One region of the Anaerostipes sp. AF04-45 genome, then DNA from elsewhere that is predicted to be linked to it. Evidence: riboswitches for the same ligand, from Rfam matches in the RefSeq annotation. Region 1 holds a riboswitch; each other region holds the start of a gene.
What was found. Region 1 has a riboswitch for cyclic di-GMP ahead of DWV34_RS05055 (hypothetical protein). Riboswitches for the same ligand answer to the same signal wherever they lie in the genome.
Positions count from the first base shown of each region.

Region 1 (7,869 bases):
TCAGAGTTCCTGCCATCATCCGCACCATGTTATATAAAAATCCGTTTCCCGTGACTCTCATGGTAATATACCGGCCGTTCTGCCTCACTTCGCACTCATAGATCGTGCGCACCGTGGTCTTTGTAGGACTCCCTGTGGTAGAAAAGCTTAAAAAGTCATGCTCACCTAAAAAGCAGCGGGCAGCTGTACGCATACGCTCCACATCCAGCGGCACATACACGAAGTGATGGTGCCTTGCCGTGACCGGGTTATCAAATTCTGCATTGTAAATCGTATACTCGTAAGTTTTCCTCGTATCCTGATATCTGGGATGGAAATCGTCTTTTACTTCACTGGAAGACTGTATAACAATATCATCCGGCAGCCTCTGGTTCAGAGCCCTGGCGATCCTTTCACCCGGAATCTCCGTCTCCGTGTCAAACACTGCCACATTCCCGAGGGCATGCACCCCGGAGTCGGTGCGGCTGGAGCCGATCACCGTAATCTCTTCTCCCAGAAGACTGCCAAGCTTCTCATTGAGAACCCCTTCTATGGTCGTATCCTTTGGCTGTATCTGCCAGCCGCAGTAATTTGTCCCGTCATATGCCACTTCTAATTTTATCCGTTTCATAGATCACCTCACGCCTATCTTCCGATCGGACAGAAAAATCCCAGGTAAATCATCAGTGCCAAAAACAAAGCCAAAAACAGATAGGCCAGCAGGTCTCTTCTGCAGTATTTGAGAGGCTTCATCTTCGTCCGTCCGTCCCCTCCGTGGTAGCACCTGGATTCCATGGCCAGGGCCAGGTCATTGGCTCTCCTTACCGCCGCCACAAACAGCGGCACTACGATCGGCACCATGCTCTTCATCCGGTGCAGAAAACTTCCATTTTTAAAATCCACTCCCCTTGCAGTCTGGGCCTTCATGATCTTGTCCAGCTCCTCTGTGAGGATCGGGATAAATCTTAGGGCAATCGACATCATCATCGCAATCTCATGCACAGGAATTTTGATCAGCTTCAAAAATCCCAGGGACTTTTCGAGCCCGTCTGTGAGTTCGTTGGGTGTGGTCGTAAAGGTCATAAGGGAAGTGCCCAATACAAGCATCACCAGCCTTGTGCCCAGATAAACGGCTGTGATGACTCCTTCTTTGGTGATCCTGATAACCCCGAAATGTACGATCGCCTCCCCCGGTATGAAGAAAATATTGATGACAACGGAAAAAAGCAAAATAACGCCAACGGCTTTCAGCCCCCTGACAATAAAAGAAAGGGGTACAGTGGAAAGGCCGATCATCAAAGCCAAAAACAGCAGAGAAGCCGCATAAGTCAGCGGGGACTTTGAGAAAAACAAGGTTATGACAAAAATCAATGTCCCCACCAGCTTTACCCTCGGGTCCAGCCGGTGAAGAATAGAATCTGATCTGTAATATTGTCCTATGGTGATGTCTTTAATCATATGTTTGTTCCTTCTTTAATGTTTTTAGGATTGCCCTCCTGGCATCTTCAAGAGTCAGGATCTCTCCCTCAACAGGAAATCCTTTTTCTTTCAGATCATTGGCCAGGAGTCTGAAAAACGGTACGGACAGTCCCATCTGCTCCAGTTCTTCCTGATGGGAAAACACCTCTTCCTTATCCCCGTCAAATTCCAGCCGCCCACGGTTCATGACGATCATCCTGTCTACATAGGATGCAATGTCTTCCATACTGTGGGATACAAGTATGATCGTGATACCCTGTTCCTGATTGAGACGCTTCAGCAGTTCTAAAAGCTGTACCCTTCCCTCAGGGTCCAGACCGGCGGTCGGTTCATCCAGAATAAAATATTCAGGCTTCATTGCCAGAATGCCTGCGATAGCTACTCTGCGCTTCTGTCCTCCGGACAGTTCAAACGGCGACTTTCCGAACAGTTCTTCTGAGATCCCCACGTCTTTGAGTGCCTCCTTCGCGGCTTTGACAGCTTCTTCTTTGGATGCCCCAAAGTTCATAGGGCCGAAACAGACATCCTCCAGTATGGTTGTCTCAAACAGCTGGTGTTCCGGATACTGAAAACACAGGCCGACCTTTCCCCGGAGGCTCTTGATATCATAATTGTCATCGTGGATATTCTTTCCCTCAAAATACACCCTTCCTTTTGTAGGTTCCATGAGACCGTTCAGATGCTGGATCAGCGTAGACTTACCCGATCCCGTGTGTCCGATGATGCCGATAAATTCTCCCTCTCCGATCTCTAAATCTATATCGATCAGCGCGGGCTTCTTTATATCCGAATTATCTTCATATATATAACTTACTTTTTCTAAACTAATTGACATAACTCTTCCACCAGTTCTTCCCTTGTCGTTATCGCATCAGAAAGCCTGATACCCTCCTTTTTAAGCTCGTAAGCAAGCTCTGTGGCAAACGGAACTTCAAGCCCGTACCCTTTCAGCTCCTTAACATGGGCAAACACTTCCTTTGGCGTTCCGCTCATTACGACCTTTCCCTGATCCATGACAAACACTTTGTCAGCCAACAGTACCTCTTCCATATCATGTGTGATTAAAATGATCGTGATCTCTTTTTCTTTGTTTAGTTCCCTGGACAGGGACAAAACATCCTGCCTTCCCTTAGGATCCAGCATCGCGGTGGGCTCGTCCAAGATAATACACTCCGGTTCCATAGCCATGATCCCTGCAATGGCTATGCGCTGTTTCTGTCCGCCGGATAAATGATTGGGGCTTGCACTGCGGTAAGCGGTCATCCCGACGCCCTCCAGTGCCCCTGCCACGCGACTCCAGATGTCTTTTGTGGGAACGCCGATATTTTCCGGGCCGAAGGCTACATCTTCTTCTACTACAGAACCGACAATCTGGTTGTCCGGGTTTTGAAATACAATGCCTGCACTTTGGCGGATCTTCAGGAGCTTTTCATGGTCTCTTGTATCCATACCCTTTAAACAAACAGAGCCGGATGTGGGCTGCAGCAGTCCGTTGATATGTTTTGCCAGGGAAGATTTGCCGGAGCCGTTGTGTCCAAGAATGGCAATGAACTCCCCTTTTTCCACCGACATATCCACACCATTTACGGCATTTATTGTCTGAGTTTCCTCTTCCTTCTCCCCATACGTTATATATTGATGAATTAAATCTTTGATCTGTAATATTGACATTGGTTTCTCCTTTGACATATGCTCCATTATATCAATAAAATTCTCTGGAAACAATAGGTATTCATTGACATTCCTACTGTTAGACCATATACTTAGGGTAGAAATAAGCACCGCTTAAAATGGTCTTTATATTTTGGCAAAACCGGGGAAATCCGGTGACGCAAAGCCAAGGGCCTAAACCATTTACTGGTACGGCAGCTGGTTGCTCCATTTTACCTACGGGACTATTGTACTTTCATAGCCCTCTCGATGGATTTTGTACTGCATATTTTCTATGCAGTTTGACTTACGTTGCATTTTTTAAGATAAAATCGACTCCGGCAGGATACCGCCGGAGTTTTTTATTTTAGTATCATGACAACATATCAAATAAGGGGGAGATTACTATGAAACGCTTGAAAAAGCCTGCTGCGTGGCTAACCGCAATATTTCTTGCACTCGGCCTTGCAACTCTGGGCAACTTAAGTTATGCAGCGGAGGAACCGCTGGAAGCAAAGAAGGACCTTCAGGCGGCATCCTCTTCAGAGAATGTGGCTGCATCTGAGGAAGAAAAACCTGCATCTGCTGACAGGCCGACAGAGACAGCCGAAAGTCAGCAGACAACTGCAGCGCCTGAACCAGAGGTTACCGAGACCTCAAAGAAAGAGACGACAGATTCCCAAAACTCAGCTGCAGCCAAAATTTCCAATGAAGGAGTATCTGAAAAAGACGTGAAAATGAAAAAAACTGCTGCAAGTGATCAGGAAATCATGATCGAAGGCAGTACACTCTATGCTCAGGGCACTTCCATCGTGATCAAGAAGGATTCCGACGGCAAAGCCTATGTCTTTGATGCCTCCGGTAATTCCCGTCTGTCTGACACATCGGTTACGAGCGGTTTTACAATCTATGGCGGAGGAAAAAATAAACCCGCAAAAGGAAATGTAACGATTGACATCCAAAATGTACAGGTGTCCAGAATATATGGAGGAGGTTTTTCCGATGGTACCGGAAATGCGGATCTAAGTGGAAATGTCTCCATTAAAGTCTCAGGTACTGTGAATGCTTCTTCAGTGTATGGAGGAGGATATGCCAATGCATCCAAGGGAAATGCCAGTGCCAATGTATCCGGATCTGTTACTGTTGACATTCCCTCTGTCCCGTCCAGCAACCATGGCAACCTATACGGAGGCGGCTATGCGTATACCACCGGAGCATATAATGCCTCAGCGGATGTAGCCTCAGTAAACATAAGTGTCACGAGCAGGACATATTCTCTGCGCGGAGGCGGCTATGCCACAGCAAACGGGGACGGTAAAGCCTCCGCAGATGTATCTGGTTCTGTTTCCTGTACAATGAAAAGTGTAGACATCCGTGAAGTATATTCGGGCGGTTATGCCAGCGGAGCCAACGCTCATGCAAGCTGCGGCTCCATCACCTCTTCCTTTGCAGGAAGCGGAAATGAAGTCATGATCTTCCACGGCGGCGGGGATGCGAGTAATCATGCCTGCGCCGATGTTTCCGGCAGTATCACTGCCAATCTGACCAACTGTTCCAGTATATACGGCTATGTAACTGCAGGGGGTACCGCTTCCGGCGGAGGTTCTGCTGATGTAAACGGTTCTGTTACACTGAATGTAGTCAATTCTGTCTCTCCGGTACAGGAACAGTTCGGCAATCTGGCAGCCGCTGCTTTTCACACCGGCGGTCAGGCTTCAGGTCAGGGCTCCAGCGCAGATGTAAAAGGTACCTGCTCTACCCTTTACAAAGACAGTGAAATCGTAGGCACTATTGTGGGAGGCGGAGAATCCATCAGCGGAGGTTCCGCCAAATCTGGAAAAATTTCTTTTTCCCTCGAAAATGTAAAGGGAAGCGAATATGAAGGAACCATGTACTACGGCGACTACATCTTAGTCGGTGAAGTGGATGACAAGAGTTCCAGGAGTCTGACAGAGTCCTCACAGGCCGCTATGACCGTCACCAACAGTAAAACAGAATTTCTCTGGGGAGGCCTTTTGCTCAAGGGAAATTCCCTGTCCTGCAAAACAGGATCTGATCTTATCATAAAAGACAGCGCATCAACTTTTGACGGTATTGCTCATTTTGATACTTTATCAGTAAGCCATCCGATTACAGTCAGTTCCTTTGAACCAAAATCTGACGGTGTCCCGACACTTTTAAAAGTTACAGGACTTTCAGCCGGAAAAACTGCAGTGACGTTCCATGGCAGCGGTGCAGAACAAAATTGGTTTGCACTGAGAAACGGAACTTTAAACTACAATGAAACAGCGGACTCTGCGTTCTGGAAGATTGCTTCTTATAATACACCTTCCGGCTCCATCGCCGTACAGCAGCCCCCGGAAGCCCCTGGGGTGGCCTTGGAAAACAGCGATGCAGACCATTTTCTGACGCAGGAAGACCGGGAAAAAATAAACACCGGAAGCAGTATAGAAATTGTCCTGAATTCTTCTCCCGTATCTGATCCGCCTACAGATATCAGCAAACTCCTAGAGAAGGAAATGCACCGCACCCAGACTCAGCCTGCTGTCATCCTGGATCTCAATCTCATGAAGGTAATTGACGATGTGCCGGAGAGTATCCATACCTTAGCCTCACCATTAAGGCTAACCTTTGAGGTCCCGGAAGAATACCGAAAAGAAAACAGACAGTTCCAGGTGATCCGCATCCACGAAGAATCCGACGGAATCTACAGTGCTGACACTCTGAACAATTTAAGTACAGAGCCTGACAAGGTAACAGTCGAGACCGACCGGTTTTCTGTTTATACCCTTGTATATAAGGACCAGGCTGCTGCAGCCTCAGAATCTGCTGTCAATACAACTTCTGCCGGAGGAGATAAGAATACCTCTAATAAAAAGAATACTTCCCTCAGCAAAACTGCTATAGGAAAAAAAGACATTGTACAAAAAACCGCGTCCAATAAAAAAATCTCTAAATCAGATTCCAAAGGACAGGGCTACGTCGGCAGTACGGCCAATACAGCCGATACACACCGCAGTTTCCCTTCTCTACTTCTGATCCTTTCCGGAAGCCTGATCTGCGGCAGCTTCCTACTTAAAAAGCGCACAGAATTATAAAAAAGCAATTCAAAAAACGGATGAAATTATATTTACACGATTTCATCCGTTTTTGATTTGATGGTACTGAGAATTTATAGAAAGCGTCTCCGGCCCAAAATTCATGGCAAAAAAAGAAGCAGGATAAAATCTGCTTCTTTTTCAAAATATGGCTCTTATTATACTAATTCGATCAATACTTCTAAGGCACCGTCACCTTTACGCTGTGCGATCTTTACGATCCTTGTATACCCACCATTTCTATCGGCATACTTCGGTGCATATTCGTTAAATAACTTTTCTGTAAGATCAACAGTCTTTGTGTTGGCTTTTTTGCCTGCAAGCTCTGTCGGAACTTCTTTTACCGGATATAATACCTTTAACATCTGTCTTCTGGCATGAAGACGGGAAGGCATATCCTTTGTGATCTCTTTTTTCACTGTCTCATATACAGTGACTTTCTTTCCGTCAACAACTTCTTTGACACGTTTTCCGTCGCTGTCTTTCTTTGCTACTTTAGCGTCAACAGTGACTGTCTCAAAGTTGTCTTTTTCTCTGACTGCCATTGCGATCAATTTCTCAGCGATCTTGCGGATCTCTTTTGCCTTTGCTTCAGTTGTAACGATCTTTCCTCTGTATAAAAGATCGGTTACCTGTGAACGCAGTAATGCTTTTCTCTGAGAAGATGTTCTTCCTAATTTTCTGTATTTTGCCATTATAATGACCTCCTGTGATTTTTCGCCATGCTTACTTCATACCTTCAGCCTAGGCGGGTCTTTTTATGATTTCTTATTCATCCCCTGAATTTAATGCCAATCCAAGTTCATTTAATTTCGCAAGAACTTCTTCCAATGATTTACGTCCTAAGTTGCGGACCTTCATCATATCTTCTGAAGTCTTGTTGGTCAGTTCTTCCACAGTATTGATTCCTGCTCTCTTCAGGCAGTTATAAGAGCGAACGGATAATTCCAGTTCATCAATGCTCATCTCCAGAACCTTTTCTTTCTCGTCATCTTCCTTTTCAACCATGACTTCTGCTGTCTTGGCATTCTCGGAGAGATCTACGAACAGGTTCAGATGTTCGCACAATACTTTGGCAGCGAGGCTGACCGCCTCGTCCGGTGAAAGGGTTCCGTTTGTAAAGACATCCAAAGTAAGTTTATCGTAGTCTGTCACCTGTCCCACACGGGTATTTTCCACCTTTAGATTCACACGCTCTACCGGAGTATAGATTGCATCGACTGCAATCTCATCGATAGAGTTGCCTTCCTTGTCTGCTTTGTCGGCACCGACATAACCGCGGCCTTTTGTGATCGTAAGTTCCATATCCAGATGTGCGTCATCTCCGCTCAATGTCGCGATGACCATATCAGGATTTAAAATCTCGATATCACTGTCAGCCTTGATGTCACCGGCAGTCACGACACCGCTTCCGGAGCACTCAATAAAGGCCTGTTTTGGTTCGTCCGTAGAACTGTTATTCTTAATCGCCAGGGACTTGATGTTCATGATGATCTCAGGGACATCCTCTTTCACTCCCGGAACGGAACTGAACTCATGCAGCACACCTTTGATCTTTACAGCACTGACTGCAGCGCCCGGCAGAGATGAGAGCATGATCCTCCTTAAGGAATTTCCGAGTGTCGTTCCGTAGCCGCGCACTAACGGCTCGACTACAAAACGT
Region 1 is NZ_QTXQ01000003.1:4,943-12,811, forward strand. Features, by position in the region: gene truA (tRNA pseudouridine(38-40) synthase TruA) at 1-610, opposite strand, end outside; gene DWV34_RS05040 (energy-coupling factor transporter transmembrane component T family protein) at 625-1,437, opposite strand; gene DWV34_RS05045 (energy-coupling factor transporter ATPase) at 1,430-2,293, opposite strand; gene DWV34_RS05050 (energy-coupling factor transporter ATPase) at 2,278-3,129, opposite strand; cyclic di-GMP riboswitch class I at 3,255-3,339, shown strand; gene DWV34_RS05055 (hypothetical protein) at 3,516-6,206, shown strand; gene DWV34_RS05060 (bL17 family ribosomal protein) at 6,365-6,901, opposite strand; gene DWV34_RS05065 (DNA-directed RNA polymerase subunit alpha) at 6,975-7,869, opposite strand, start outside.

Region 2 (7,869 bases), on a different contig from region 1:
CAGAAAAAAGACGGTTTCTGTTTTGGAATGGACGCGGTTCTACTGTCCTCTTTTGTCAAAGTGAAGAAAAACGGTAATGTGCTGGATCTTGGCACAGGAACTGGGATTCTTCCGATCCTCATGGAAGCCAAGACGCCCGGAAGACATTTTACCGGGCTGGAAATCCAGAGTGAGATGGCCGAGATGGCAGCAAGAAGTGCTGCATTAAACGGGCTGGAAGAAAAGATAGAGATCGTAGAAGGTGATATTACGAAGGCTTCTGCGATTTTTTCACATGACAGCTTTGATGTCATTACTTCAAATCCGCCTTATTTGGTGCATGATCATGGCTTCAGGAATTCAAATGATGCGAAAGCCATTGCAAGACATGAGATCCTGTGCAGATTCCGGGATATTTCCGATGCTGCCAGAGTCCTTTTAAAACACAGCGGAAGTTTGTTTTTGGTTCACAGAAGCTATCGTCTTTCTGAGATCCTTAACTGTTTGAGCAATGACGGACTGGAGCCCAAAAGAATCCGGTTTGTTTATCCTTACAGGGAAAAAGAATCCAATATTTTTTTGCTGGAAGCAGTAAAAGGAGGGAAGTCCAGGATGAAGGTCGAACCGCCTTTGATCATCTATGAAAAGCCCGGACAGTATACGGAAGAAATTTATAAAATTTATGGATGGAAACCAGAGGAGGTTTAAATGGCAGGGAAATTATATTTATGTGCAACGCCTATCGGCAATCTGGAGGACATTACATTCCGGACACTGGAAACGTTAAAAGCTGTAGATTTGATCGCTGCGGAAGACACACGGCACAGCATTAAGCTTTTAAATCACTTTGATATTAAGACAAAGATGACGAGCTATCACGAGTACAACCGTGTAGAAAAAGCCCGTTATCTTGTAAAGCTTCTGGAGGATGGAAAAAACATTGCACTGATTACGGATGCAGGAACACCGGGCATTTCAGATCCGGGAGAAGAACTGGTGAGACAGTGTCATGAAAACGGCATTCAGGTAACGTCCCTGCCGGGTGCATGTGCCCTGATCAATGGACTGATTATTTCAGGGCAGCCAACCAGAAGATTCTGTTTTGAAGCATTTCTGCCGCCAGATAAAAAAGAGCGCGCCATGATCTTAGAACAGCTGAAGGATGAAACACGGACGATTATTTTGTATGAGGCTCCCCACAGGCTGTTAAAGACTTTGGAGGAACTTTACAGCACGATGGGGAATAGGAAAATGACGGTCTGCAGGGAACTGACAAAGAAGCATGAAACGGTATTTGTTTCTGAGATGGAAGAGGTCATCTCCTATTATACCGAACATCCGGCAAAGGGTGAGTGTGTTCTGATCATTCAGGGAAGAACATTGGAGGAACTGAAAAAGGAGAGCCAGGAGCAGTTTCAGGAACTCGATTTGATGGAGCATATGGAACGCTATTTAGGGAAAGGCCTCTCACAAAAAGAGGCTATGAAACTGGTGGCCAAAGACCGCGGAGTAGGAAAAAGAGATATTTATCAGGAGCTTCTCCGGTATAAGAAATAAAATAACATCAAAAAAAGGACATATCATCCAGCATATGTCCTTTCACTATATCCCACTGCTTTATTCTGCAACATTTAAACCAGCAAGTTTCGCCAATTCAATGATAGAACTTTTTGACACTTTCTTGCCTTTGTACTCAACGAGATCATCCATTTCGCCAGTAAAGATGTCTGCTGGATTGTACTTTTTCAATATGATCGTATCTTCGTCAACGAAGATCTCAAGGGGATCCCTCTCATTCACATCCAGATTACGTCTTAACTCAATTGGTAAAGTAATACGTCCCAGCTCATCAAGCTTTCTTACAATACCTGTACTCTTCATATTCGCTTCCCTCCTTGCAAATTAGTAAACTACTATACCTAACAATATCATACCTCACAAAGCTTGTCAAATCCGGGCTTTGAAGCATATTCTTATGGGGAAAAGAATAGGATACACTAAGAACGAAAAAGGAGTTTTTCTTTGATCAATTATATATGGAGTATTTTAATCTTAGCAGGTATATTAATAGGAAGTATAAACGGTAATCTGAATGCCGTATCAGACACGATTCTGGATTCTTCTAAGGAAGCTGTACAACTCTGTATCCTGATGTTCGGGGTCGTGGGGGTATGGTCCGGGATTATGAACGTTGCAGTCTCCTTAGGCCTTGTAAAAAAGCTTGAGAGACTCATAGCGCCCTTTTTAAAGCTTCTGTTTCCGAGGTTGAGGGATAAGGAGGCAAAGGAATACATCAGCACGAATATCGTGGCTAATCTTCTGGGACTTGGATGGGCCGCAACACCGTCAGGGATCAAGGCAATGAAGGCCCTTGACAGGATCAATCCGCACAAAGGTGTCGCCACCAGGGAAATGTGTATGTTTCTGATTCTTAACATTTCATCTTTACAGCTGATTCCGGTCAACATCATCGTATTCCGAAGCCAGTACGGAAGTGTGAATCCGACCGCGATTGTTGCGCCGGCCATTGTTGCAACCTTTTGTTCCACGATCGTAGGAATTCTCTTTGCAAAGATCATCGAGAAATTTCAGAAAAGCACTTGATTTTTAGAGACAATTTGTATATGATGAGAATATAGGTTTAGAAAGAGTAAAATAAATAGGCAAAGCTGCCGAAAGGCAGTGACGCAAAGCTAAAGGGGCTATATCGTATAGGGAGTATGATCGTGCCAGCCAGCTGCCTCATAAATTATTATTTATGTGTAGATTGAGAATCCGTTGGATACTCAGTCTTTTTTGTTTCAAATAATAAATGGGGGTATGAAAATGAGTAAAAAGGTAAGAAAAAGTCTTGCAGTTCTTGCGGCTTTTGTGCTGACGATATCATTTATCGCAGGGAATGGTGCGTTCACCAATGTCCATGCACAGGAGGCGGAAACAGAAACTGCATCAGAACAGATCACTTCTACAACAGAGGCTTCTTTAGCAACTGAGGAAACAGCTGCAATGGCCACAGAATCTGTCACAACAGAGCAAAAGGCCGCAACAGAGAGTAATACAGAAGCCGCAAAGGCCGAGAGCACTGCATCTGTCACAGCAATTCAGAAAAAAACAGCCGTAAAGTCCGTAAAACAGGGATCAGATCCTGTGGTGACAAACGGCGATTTCACCAAATACTTAACTAAATTTGCATTTACAGACCATTTAGGAAATCCGTTCACGGAGTCTCATCCTGTCACAAAAGACAGCAATGTGATCATCAGATATGAGTTCAAAATTCCGAATAAGGAAACCATTCAGGGAGGATCCACTTATATTCTGAAAATGCCGAACGTGTTCCAGTTAGATGGTCTCAGCGGCGCTGCGCAGAAATTAAATAAGCAACAGGCAGGCGCTGTAGAGGAAGTTCCGAACTGGACCGTAAACAACAATGCAACCATCACAGTAAAATTTCCAAAAACGCTGACTCAATCTAATATTGAAGGGTTCATGGAGATTAGCTGCAGCGTGGACGCAGATCAGTTAAAAGAAGAGACAATTATTTTCGATCTGGGACAACTTGAGGGATTCGGGCAGGAGTATCAGACTGACTTTAAACCGGAAGTGGAAAAGAAAAGCCCTGAAGTAGCGAAAAAGGGAACGCTGAACAGAGAAGACCAGACCATCACATGGACGGTCATTGCCACACCGGATAAGGGAGACAATAATCTGGAAGGATACACCCTGATAGATACGTTTGATAAAAAACAAGTCTTTGTAAAAGGTTCCGTGGAGTTAGACGGAACAAAAACTGCCGATCCGGAACTAACTGACAATGGATGGAACTATAAGTTCGGAAAGATCAGCAATGGTTCCCATACATTAACTTACAAAACAAAGCTTACGGATGAATTTTTTGAATCAGATTATAAGCCCAATGGTGCAAAAGATATGTCTGCCATTGCAGCTAATACTGTAACAATTAAGACAGGGGACAGTAAAGGTGAAGCTTCAGCCGATGCTTCAGTCCGGGTGGTAAGATATGCATTTTGGAAAGATAAAAATGCATCCAATAATATAGGATATGATGACGATGCAAAGAAGCCGTATCTTGGCTTTCAGCTGAAAGGTTGGTACGATACAGCGGGCAGAGAACTGCCGGTTACATTTACAGATAAGCTTCCAGAAGGAACCTCACTGATGGAGACAGAAGGACAGCTCACAGTGAAATATGGCAGCGGCAATGCAGTGAAACTTACAAAGGCAGCAGGAAGTACACCGGGTGAAAATGAATATACGTATGATACGGCAACACGAGAATTTAAAGTAACACTTGATCCAAAGTACAACAATAACTTTGTCTATGTCAATTATAAGATCTGGCTGGATACCGAGGCGGCTGTAAAAAAAGGAAGTGTAAGAAATACTGCAGTCATGACGGTTGGAAACCATGTAAGCATTTCTGATTATGAGGATTCCAGCTGGGGAAGCGGATATCAGAAAGGAAAGCTGGGACTTACAAAGTCAGGAGCCTTTGCAAGAGTTGAAGATGACAATACCATAAAATGGACAGTCACTGTCAATAACAATCCAACCAAAACAGTGAATGGAGACATTCAGTTTAAAGATGTGCTTCCGGAAGGGCTTGAATACATTGCCGGATCTTTTAATGCTAATTATAAGGGCAAGAATGAAAAAAATGTGCAGGTAAATGGAAACGAATTAATTTTTACTATAAAGGATCTTGGAAAAAACAAATGCACGATCACATATACAACAAGGATTAAGGGCGGAGCCCTTCAGTTCACTCAGAATGCAAATGGGAACTCACCGGCTGTTTCTTTTAAAAACCATGTGTTTCTCGAATGGGATGGTAACAAACAGGATATTACGGGAACAGGTTCTGTAAATATCCAGACTTTCGTTTCCAAGAAGGGAAGTTATAACAGCAGCAAAGATGAATTCAACTGGACGATCTGGCTCAGGTCAAAGGGCATTTACATTCATAACATGGTTGTCACAGAGAAGCTTCCGGAAGGCCACAGACTCGTAGAGGGAAGCCTTAAATACGGAGATAAAGTTCTTGGGACAGAGAAGAGTGCAGATCAGCCTTACTATGAGGTCAGCGGTGATAGTATCATTATTTACTTCCCGGAACAAATGCTTCCGACAGACAAAAATGACATGACACTGAGTACCGTTACCGATGAGACAAAGGCTGAGACAAAACCAGAAAAGGTAAGTGCAGTCAATGAAGTGAGTGTACGGGCAGACGAGTTTAAAACAGAGCTGACAGCAAAAGCTGAAGTAAATGTAAGCTATACGCCAGATGTAGAAAAAACCACTTCTTATAAAAAAGGAAATTATGTAGAGTGGACCGTAAATGTAAATAAAAACCATGCGGTAATTACGAAACAGAAGGCCGAAATTACAGATCAGCTTCAGCCGGGACTGACTTACAGAGAGGGATCTGTAAAGCTGATCGATGTGACGGCAAACAATAAAGAGATTTCCGGAATGGATTCAGATTATGATGATGTTTCAGGTAAGATTGTGTTTACATTCCCGGATGGACTGGATTTAACTCACCAGTTTAAAGTCTTATTTATCACAGATGTCACATCTGCCACAGGAAATATTAAAAACACCGTTACCTTTGATGCGAGTGCCAAAGAGACCAAGGTAACCAGCGGCAGTGTCCCATTGATATTAAGCGGAATGAACAGCGGCCTGACAGGTGATAACATTCGTTTTATCTTAAACAAAACAGATGCAGAAGATAATGCTCCCTTGGAAAATGTTGAATTTCAGCTTTATGACCATAATAAGAATGAAGTTGGAAGTGTTATGAAAACAGATAACAAGGGAAGGATTGCTTTCGATGCAGGATTAAAATACGGCAACACCTATTATCTGAAAGAGACAAAGGCTCTGAACGATTATGTACTGGACGCAGCGGAGCACAAACTAGTGATCGGGGAGAAAGAATCCGACAGAGTACAGGTTCAGTTTGACGGAAGAGACTACACTTTCTCATTAGATGAAAATGGAACTCTGAACTTTGGTTTTACAATTACAAATGAAGCAAAACGAGGTTCCGTTCTCCTTAAAAAGGTGAGCAGCGAAGACGCCCAGACTCTTGAAGGAGCAGAATTCAGCCTGTACAAGGCAGACGGAGAGTTAGTGGCTCAGGGACTTAAGACCGATGCACAGGGTCAGATCAGATTTGACTATCTGAGGCTCGGAACTTATTATTTCCAGGAAACAAAAGCGCCGGAAGGCTACAATCTGGATGCGGAGACCAAATATGAATTCAGAATTAACGATCAGGCAGCAGAGACACCGGTAGTTGTCGAAGCTGAAAATGTACCTACAAAAGTTTCTGTCATCAAGCTGGATGCAGCGACGAAGAAAGCGCTGGCAGGAGCTGAGCTTCAGATCATTCAGATTCAGGAAGACGGATCAGAATTGATCGTTGAAGAGTGGACATCTGAAGAGGAGGCACACGCGGTCACAGGAAAGTTTATTCCCGGAGAAGAATATATTTTAAGGGAGACAGAAGCACCGTTTGGCTACGAACTTGCAGAGGATGTGAGGTTTACAGTGAATGCAGGGGGAGAACTGCAGACTGTGGAAATGTATGATGAGCCTTCACCGGAAGATCCATATTACGGTGGAGATGATGAAGAAGAATCTAGCACAAGTGAGACAACAACCACGACAACATATGAAGAACCTGAGGATGAAGATTCTTACTACAGAGAGGACAGTGAAACTGTCAAAACTTCTGAAGCTTCCAGCAAATCGGTGACTGAATCAAGGGTTTCCAGAACCGGAGACAGTTCACATACAGCTGTTTACGCCATAGTGGCTGTGTGTGCGGCAGGTGCCGTACTGCTGCTTCTCAGAAAAAAATATAAGAAGTAACCAAAAATAATCTAAGGATACCAGGAAAGCACGATTTGTTTCTGGTATCCTTTTTTATTATAATGAGTTCTATCAATCTTACCTGTTTTTGGCATATAGGACGAGGATGCATGTATATATTGTAATATAAAGTAATAAGGCGGGTGTGACTGTGATTGTTTCGCTGTCCGGCATTATTATCCCTTTAATTTTATTCATGATACTTTTGTATGGAATGATTTCAAAAAAAGAAATGTATCAGCCGTTTCTGGAAGGAGTCCAGGATGGATTTAAGGTAGTCATGGAAATTGCCCCTACCCTGATTGCACTGTTTTTAGCTGTGCAGATTTTCAGGACGTCCGGAGCGCTGGATCTTCTTGTATCCGTATTGAGTCCGGTGGGACAGCTTTTAAAGATTCCCAAGGACGTGCTTCCGGTAATCTTTGCAAAGCTGTTTTCATCTTCGGCAGCTACTGGATTCCTTTTGGATATTTTTAAGAACTTTGGCCCTGACTCAGCTCAGGGAGTCATGTCATCAATTATTTTAAGTTCTACCGAGACATGTTTTTATACAATGTCTATCTATTTCTCGGCCGTACATATCAAAAAGACCAGATACACCCTGGCAGGTGCTCTTCTGGCAACCTTCGCAGGAGTAATGGCCAGTGTATTTCTCACCGGGATGCATTAAAAACGGGGGCTGGAAAGATTTCCAGCCCCCGTTTTTAATTGTTTTTTGTCTCATAGTAATCCCGGAAATATTCCATGATCCGTATCAGAAGGCGTTCTTCCTCTTCGTCTAATCGGGAAAGTACATCTTCAAGCATCGCGCGGTGAAACTGACTGTGATGGTCAAAGGCTTCCTTTCCTTTGTCAGAGAGGGATATATAAACGATTCTGCGGTCCTGCTCTCCGCGCCTGCGGATTACATAGCCTTTTTTTAAAAGACTGTTTATGGCGATGGTCAGCGTACCTACCGTGATGTTCAGGGCCTTTGCGATGGAA
Region 2 is NZ_QTXQ01000014.1:4,991-12,859, forward strand. Features, by position in the region: gene DWV34_RS15365 (tRNA1(Val) (adenine(37)-N6)-methyltransferase) at 1-687, shown strand, start outside; gene rsmI (16S rRNA (cytidine(1402)-2'-O)-methyltransferase) at 688-1,536, shown strand; gene DWV34_RS15375 (AbrB/MazE/SpoVT family DNA-binding domain-containing protein) at 1,597-1,860, opposite strand; gene DWV34_RS15380 (hypothetical protein) at 2,002-2,583, shown strand; cyclic di-GMP riboswitch class I at 2,632-2,724, shown strand; gene DWV34_RS15385 (MSCRAMM family protein) at 2,806-6,885, shown strand; gene DWV34_RS15390 (nucleoside recognition domain-containing protein) at 7,082-7,555, shown strand; gene DWV34_RS15395 (MarR family winged helix-turn-helix transcriptional regulator) at 7,590-7,869, opposite strand, start outside.
Region 2: linked by a shared signal. The riboswitch ahead of DWV34_RS15385 (MSCRAMM family protein) and the one ahead of DWV34_RS05055 (hypothetical protein) in region 1 are both predicted to bind cyclic di-GMP.

Region 3 (7,869 bases), on a different contig from region 1:
TTTTTTTGTCATAATAGAACTAACTTTTTTATTTCTTCACATTACCTGACATACGTAGCAACATGTCTGAAAGTACATAAAAATTTATCATGGAGGGATCACAGGATGAAAAGGAAAAAACAATGGTTTGCTGTCATTCTGGCAGCACTGCTGACTGTGGGACAAGGAATCGTTTCAGCAGCACCGGCAGAGAGAACGGAAGAAGCAGTAACTGCTGAGGCTGATGAGAGTGCTTTGCAGGAGGAGACGGGAGTACAGACAGAGGAACAGCCAGAGTCTGCATCGGCAGCAGCCAGTGAGAAAAATCAGGAAATAACAGAAAAGCAAGGGGTGAAAGAAGCAAAAGTCTCCCAGGAAATCGGGGGGGGGTATTTCCAGAAAAAAGAAATCATCCCGCTTAGATGTTAAGAAGGCCGAAAACGGACAGACCAGGCTGGATATCAGCAAAGGAGATATCATCATCACTTCTAAAGGAGCCACTCTGAACGGCACTGCGGTGGACGATGCCCTGAACGAAAAGGGATACTGGATCACCGGGACCACGACAAAGTATCATCTGGTGGCAGAGCCTGGAGTGACCACGGCAATCACTCTGGACAACGTGGACATTACCGTGGATATCACAAAGCTCGACTGTATCAATGTCTCCCATGCCGATGTGGTCATCACACTGGTACGAAAAAACCGTCTGTACAGTCAGGCCGGAGGTACGGCTGACAAGTATAAGAACGGAAATGCGATCACAAAAGACGGGATGGATGGCTCCCTGACGATTCAGTGCGAGAACGAAGACAAAAAAGGACACCGCTGTGATGAAAGCTGCGGTTCCTTATCCGCAAAAGGAGATCCGAGCAAAAGCCATGCCGGAGCTATCGGGGGTACTTACCGGGTGGCCATCAATCCGGATACAAAGCCCATCGAGACCGGGTTTGTCAACTTTACGATCAAAGGAGGCAACATCGAGGCGTCTGCCGGAGCACACTGTCCAGGGATCGGAGCGGCCTGCCGGGCACAGGAAAGAGGCGGCTATACAAAAGATATCCTGATCTCGGGCGGGAACGTAACCGCTGTGGGGACCCAGTATGGCTCCGGTATCGGTTCCGGGATGGGCACAAAGGTAGACGGCATCAGGACCACGGGAGGAACGGTAAAGGCAACGGGAGGACAGTATGCCCCGGGCATCGGTGCGTCTGGTACTTTAGATGCTTTTACCTCTTTTCAAACTCAAGAGACAGAAAATGTAGTCATCAGCGGAAGAGACACGGTGGTCACGGCGATCGGGGATTCAGGATCCAGTATGCCGGGGATCGGGTCCGGCGGAGGAAACAGCAAGGTGAAAAACGTCAAGGCATCTCCGGATACCGGCTATCAGGGGTATATCAAGGACGGTACTTCATTGACAGACTATACGTTCATGGACGGCACGCCTTTTTCAGGACCGACGGATATCAAGGTCGGAAGGTTTTATACAAAGGTCTATTTCGGACCGTTCCGGGATGCCAATGACATTGACAAGACCAGCAAAGAACAGATCGGAGCCAACCACCTGATCAGCAAGAGCGGCGGAGAACCGTTTACCGGGGAACAGCTAAAACAGCTGACCAAGGTAACGGGAAAGCAGGAAAACGGTGAATATTTCCCGGCCGATGAGCTGAGCATCGCCGATGAAACACAGCTGGAAGCGATCAACGAGGCAAAGAAGAAAGGGCAGATCGGGGATTTCCCTCTTACTTTCACAACGGCAAATGGAACTAAGGCTACGGTCACCGTATCCTTTCGAATGGACGGGACCGATGCGGCCCAGATCGATCCGGAGAAACCGACGTCAATGATCGGTGCGAACGACTTTGAAGAGGAAACAGGGGGAGAGGCGTTTGAAGAAGAGGAGATCAAGAAGCTTGGGGAGCTGAAGGGGAAGGACCCGGAGGGGAACAATATCTCCTACGTAGACTATCTTTTAAATGCAGAACAATATAAAAAGATCAACGATGCAAAGACGGCAGGGAAGGCCGGGGTCTTTCCGCTGACCTACGAGACCGCAGACGGGGAGAAAGCCGTGATCAGCGTGACCCTGGTCAAATATGACCAGACCACGGAGAACCCAGAAAACGGGGAAACGCTGAAAGGAAAAGATGTGATCAGTAAAACCGGGGGAGCTGCATTCTCAGAAGAGCAGCTGCTGGCCATGACCAAGGCATCAGGGCTTGACCAGGACGGAAACCCCCTTCCGGAGGGGCAGATCAGCCTGGCTGACAGCAGTCAGGTGGAGAAGATCAATCAGGCAAAGAAAGCAGGGGCCAAAGGAGAGTTTCCGCTGACCATAAAGACAGAGGGCGGAACCGAAGTGGCAGTTACTGTGTATCTTACAGATGAGGGAAGTGACGGGACAGCGTATGATCCGGAGAACCCGGCTGCAGCCATCGGGGCTGACGATGCGGAGCATGAGACCGGAGGAGAGGCGTTTACAGAAGAAGAGATCATAGAACTCTGTAAGGCCCGGGGAAAGAACAAAAATGGAGACACTCTGGACCTTAAAGCGGACAAAAACCAGCTGACTGCGCTGAATGAGGCGAAAAAGGCAGGAAAGACGGGAATGTTTGGGATGACCTTCTCGATGGAGGACGGCACAAAGGTGCAGGTGAAAGTAACGCTGACCGGAAAACATCAGGTAGTCTTTGATCCCAACGGAGGAGACTACACACCGGAGGTACAGACGGTGGAAGGCGGGAACCGCCTGGTCCGTCCCAAAGAGCCGAAGAAAGACGGATATGAGTTTGCGGGATGGTTTTACACGGATGAGAACGGGACAGAAAAAGAATGGGACTTCAAAACACCAGTCCATGATGGCATGACACTGAGAGCAAAATGGGAGAAGACACCGGAGAAGCAGACACAGACAGGAGACGGAAAGAAAGAGCAGGGGGAAGACAGTAAAAAAGACAGTGGAGGGAAAACAAAAAAGAAGAACCCTCCGGACTGGGAATACAGTAAGAGGAACGGAAGTGCATCAAAGACAAACGCGGCAAAGACTTCAGACAGAAGGCCGGTGCAGGGAATGCTGCTGCTGACGGCCGCATCCATGGCCGGATTTGTGATCCTAACCATGAAAAAAGCAAAGTGATAAAATAGAACAAAGTGGGCAGGCCGCTTCAACTCCCCAACCCCTCAATACGCATCTGTGTACAGCCCGCGGAGCGTTTTTATTTAATAGGGAAGGCCGCAGAACTTTCCTATGAAACGAGAGAAAACCCCTGAGCACATCCTCAGGGGTTTTTCAGCAAAACAATCTTGAAGTATTATATTAGAGTTAAATTGAAATGTCTTAAGTTTGTCAGAGATTAGTCGTCATGTTAGTAAAAACTAGTCGAATTCCAGCTTTTTATATAAGCGGGGGAGAGGACCCCGGTTATATCACTAATATTAATGATCGCTTTTCAGTGGGAAATCTGCATAACCGGAAATACCATGCTCTGATATATCCATACCTGCAATTTCTTCTTCCTCGGAAGCCCGAAGTCCGATGGTATGCTTCAGTCCCTGGAAGATGATGAGCCCGCCGACAATACAGTAAGCTGCAACGGCAGCGACACCGATGAACTGTGCTTTGATGAATGCACCTCTTGTGATATCCATAAGCTTTAAGGAATCTCCGGTTGCGAAGAAGGCTGTCAGGAGGGTTCCTGCCACACCGCAGGCCAGATGCACACCACAGGCTCCGACCGGGTCATCAATTTTTATTTTTTTGTCAAGCAGTTCAATGACTGCGACTACAACGACTCCGCAGATGGCACCGATGGCGATTGCGCCGTAGTTGGATACGACATCACATCCGGCTGTGATACCTACGAGGCCGGCAAGGGAACCGTTCAGAGTCATGGAAACATCGGGTTTACCATAACGCATCCAGGTGATAACCAGCGCCACTAACGTGGATGCGGCGGCGGCCAGGTTCGTGGTCATGGCGATGGAACCGAGAGTATCGGTGGCAGCAGTCGTGGAACCGCAGTTAAATCCGAACCAGCAGAACCATAAAATAAAGACTCCTAATGCGCCGAGCGCAATATTATGAGCCGGGATCGCTCTTGGAGTTCCGTCGGCTTTGTATTTTCCGATACGGGGACCGACTGTCGCAGCACCGACCAGTGCCAGCCATCCGCCGACAGAATGGACTGCAGTGGAACCTGCAAAATCATGAAACCCTAACTCAGCCAGCCATCCGCCGCCCCAAATCCAGTGTCCGGTGATCGGGTAAATGATCAGACTGATCAGCGCACTGTAAATCAGATAGGAAGAAAATTTTGTGCGCTCTGCCATGGCGCCGGAAACGATGGTGGCGGCTGTGGCACAGAATACAGTCTGGAAGATCATAAAGACACCGGGTGTAAGATCTTTAAATTGCTGCAGGTCAATGGATGTCGGATCAAAAAAGCCTGTGGTGCCGACGATGGGATTGCTGCCTCCGAACATCAGAGCAAATCCGATGACAAAGAAACAAAGAGTACCGAGGACAAAGTCCATCAAGTTTTTCATAATGATGTTGCTTGAGTTTTTCGCTCTTGTAAAACCTGTCTCGACCATTGCGAAGCCTGCCTGCATGAAGAAGACAAGGAAAGCTGCGATGCAAGTCCATACAATATTTAATAACTGCTGTACGTCCATATTAATATCCTCCTTTAAGACAAAAAGGGGACAATGCGTGCCTGCCGTTTATGGCCTGGCTGCATTATCCCCTTTGATAATGATGTAAGTATGTTATTGTTTTCATATTTCTGCCGATTAGATTATAAAGCGTCTTTTCCGGTTTCACCGGTACGGATTCTGATTGCTTCTTCCACGGGTGAGATAAAGATCTTGCCGTCTCCGAATTCGCCGGTGCGGACGGTGTTCACGATATCTTTTGTCACCTTTTCAACAACTTCCTCCGGCATTACAGATTCTACTTTGATCTTAGGCAGCAGATTGGAATTCAATTCATTCCCTCTGTATTTCTGTGTAAATCCTTTCTGATTTCCATAGCCCATGATATTGGAGATCATGAGTCCGGATACCTTGTGAGCTTCCAGGATATGCTTTACATCTGTGAGCTTCTCGGGTTTGATGACAACTACAACTTTCTTCATCATAATATAATTCCTCCTCTTTTTTATTTTAAGAAAAAAAGGCATTCCAATCTCTTGATCGGAACGCCTTTGTTCTTGAATGGTTCCCATTATACTCCAGAAGACTCATTTGTCAATAAAAAATCGGTTTGTATAAAAATAAATACAGATGAAAATCATTCTTAATGTGTCTGTAAAACATGGTAGAATAGAAGAATCATCAGGAGCGGAGGAATTTATGAAAATAAAGAATAAATCATTGATGGCAGCCCTCGCGGTGCTTGCCACTTTTTTATGGGGAAGTGCCTTTCCCAGCGTAAAATTGGGCTACGAGATTTTCAAGATACAGGGAGACGATATCGGAAGCAAGCTGCTGTTTGCAGGCATTCGTTTCGCGGCGGCAGGACTCATGGTGCTTGCAGTTTTGGGAGTTCAGACAAGACAGAGGCCACTGCCGAAAAAAGGGGCATTTAAACATCTCTTGACTCTTGGAATTCTTCAGACGACAATCCAGTATTATTTCTTTTATGTGGGACTTGCGCATACCACGGGAGCCAAGGGGTCGATTATCAACTCATTTACAGCATTCTTTCCGGTAGTTTTGGCTCCGTTCTTCTTTAAGAGCGACCGGCTGACGGCGAAGAAAATCATAGGATGTGCCGTCGGACTTTCCGGCATCGTCCTGATCAATCTGAAAGGAGGGAGTCTCGGCGGATTTGCCTGGAATGGAGAAGGATTCATTGTACTGGCAGCACTGTCACAGAGTCTCGCATCCATTTACAGCAAGAAACTGGCACAGACGATGAATGTGATGCTGATCGCCGGATATCAGCTTCTGCTTGGAGGAAGCCTGCTTTTGATTTTTGGATATGCGGGAAACGGAACTTTGACATTCCAAACAAGCGGACTGATCCTGCTTCTTTACATGGCTGTCCTTTCTGCTGTTGCATTCAGCGTCTGGACCTGGCTTTTATCCCATTATCAGGTCAGTTCCATTTCCATCTATAATCTGCTGATTCCGGTGTTCGGAACACTGCTTTCCGGCCTGCTTTTAAAAGAAAACGTCTTTACTGCGGTTAATATCGCATCCATTCTTCTTGTATGCGGAGGAATTGCTGCAGTGAATAAACAGTAGGCAGCATGTTTTTCGGAAAAAGCCATATGAATGTTGTATTCATACGGCTTTTTCATTGTAACAGTTTCTGGGATGAAGTATATTAGAAGAAAGGAATATTACATATTGGGCAAAACAGGTGAAAGCCTGCGGCGCAAAGCTAAAGGGTCTAAGATTTTATTGATTATGACAGCCAGCTGCAGTTTTTATGCATTGCGTTTTTAGGACAGCAATGCATTTTTTATTTAATGATTATATGGGGACATTCACAAATATATTGAGGAGGGGACTAAGTTGAACTTAACAGGATTTAGAAGGATCACAGCTTGTTTCCTTGCCGCAGTCATGGTATTTTCAATGCTGTTTCAGACAGTGAAAATATCTGCGGCGGGAAGCACCGTCAAATCATCAGGCCTTAAGACGGTCTTTCTGACTGGATCAGACGGATATCCGTCTGGAGACGGCAGTACAAAGGAGCAGCCGCTGCATGATATCAATGCGGCATTTCGGGCTGCAGCAGACGGAGGAACGATTGTCATTATTGATTCCTATGTGGATCAAAAGGGGATTACAACGCCTGAGGAGAAAAAACTTACAATCCGGGGAGAACATCCGAGCGTATCTCTGACTCTCCGTTATGGGATAACTCTGGGGAGTGATCTGAAGTTTGACAGGATCAAACTTGAGACTACTTCTGTTGATGAGGAGGCCAGGCGTTTTTATGTCAATGGATATTCGTTGACCCTGACCGATACGGTCCAGTGTTTTGTGAATGAAAATGACAATCAGAAAGCCTATATTTATGCGGGAAGTCCGGACACCACAGAAGTCTCAGGGCGGAGGGCAAGGATTGATGTGGGCGGCGGAAACTTTGCCGGAATATACGGTTATGGGAAAAACGGGGCAAAAGTTTTGGAAGGAACAGAGGTTACGATCAGGGACAATGCCCTGACCGACCGGCTGGACACGGCATCCGTTGTAAATATCTATACAAAACAGAATCTCAGGGAGGCAGCACGGAATATTGACCTGCTGAATATTGCCGCGCCTCTTAACACATATAACCTGTTTCAGGTTAAAAATGTGACTCTTAGCTCTATTCTGACGATGGGCACTAACGGCGGAACCACGCTGGAAGGGAACCTGAATATGAAGGGAGACGCCAATCTGGACATCAGCTCTGATCTTTATGTCAAGGGGACGGTAAATGGCTCGGGAACGATCACTCCATGGTTTAGGGGACAGGTAGTTTCGGAGAGAAAAGATTCAGACGGACGTCTGTCGTTTTCAAACGATGTGAATGCATGGGAGATGCGCACAGAGGAGACGTCATCAGGGAAACGATGGTTTGCCGCGCCAAAAAATAAGGAGAGTGTGTATTTTATTGACGGAACATCGGGGAACGACGGGAATACCGGGGAGTCGGCAGACCAGGCATTTGCATCTGTACAAAAGGCTCTGGAGGCCGCCAAATCCGGGAAACAAAACATATCCTTGATTATCTCGGGAGACACGACAGTCGATGAGCCGCTGGAACTTTCCCTGCCGGGACATACGTTTTCAATTTCCGGTATCGGATCTGCTCCCGCTAAGCTTACGGTCAGCAAGCCTCTGACAATCAGAGAATACACGGAATTCAGCTTTTTGACCATGGAC
Region 3 is NZ_QTXQ01000001.1:18,272-26,140, reverse strand. Features, by position in the region: gene DWV34_RS00090 (hypothetical protein) at 106-408, shown strand; gene DWV34_RS00085 (InlB B-repeat-containing protein) at 497-3,121, shown strand; gene DWV34_RS00080 (ammonium transporter) at 3,421-4,659, opposite strand; gene DWV34_RS00075 (P-II family nitrogen regulator) at 4,782-5,120, opposite strand; gene DWV34_RS00070 (DMT family transporter) at 5,338-6,234, shown strand; cyclic di-GMP riboswitch class I at 6,333-6,418, shown strand; gene DWV34_RS00065 (Ig-like domain-containing protein) at 6,508-7,869, shown strand, end outside.
Region 3: linked by a shared signal. The riboswitch ahead of DWV34_RS00065 (Ig-like domain-containing protein) and the one ahead of DWV34_RS05055 (hypothetical protein) in region 1 are both predicted to bind cyclic di-GMP.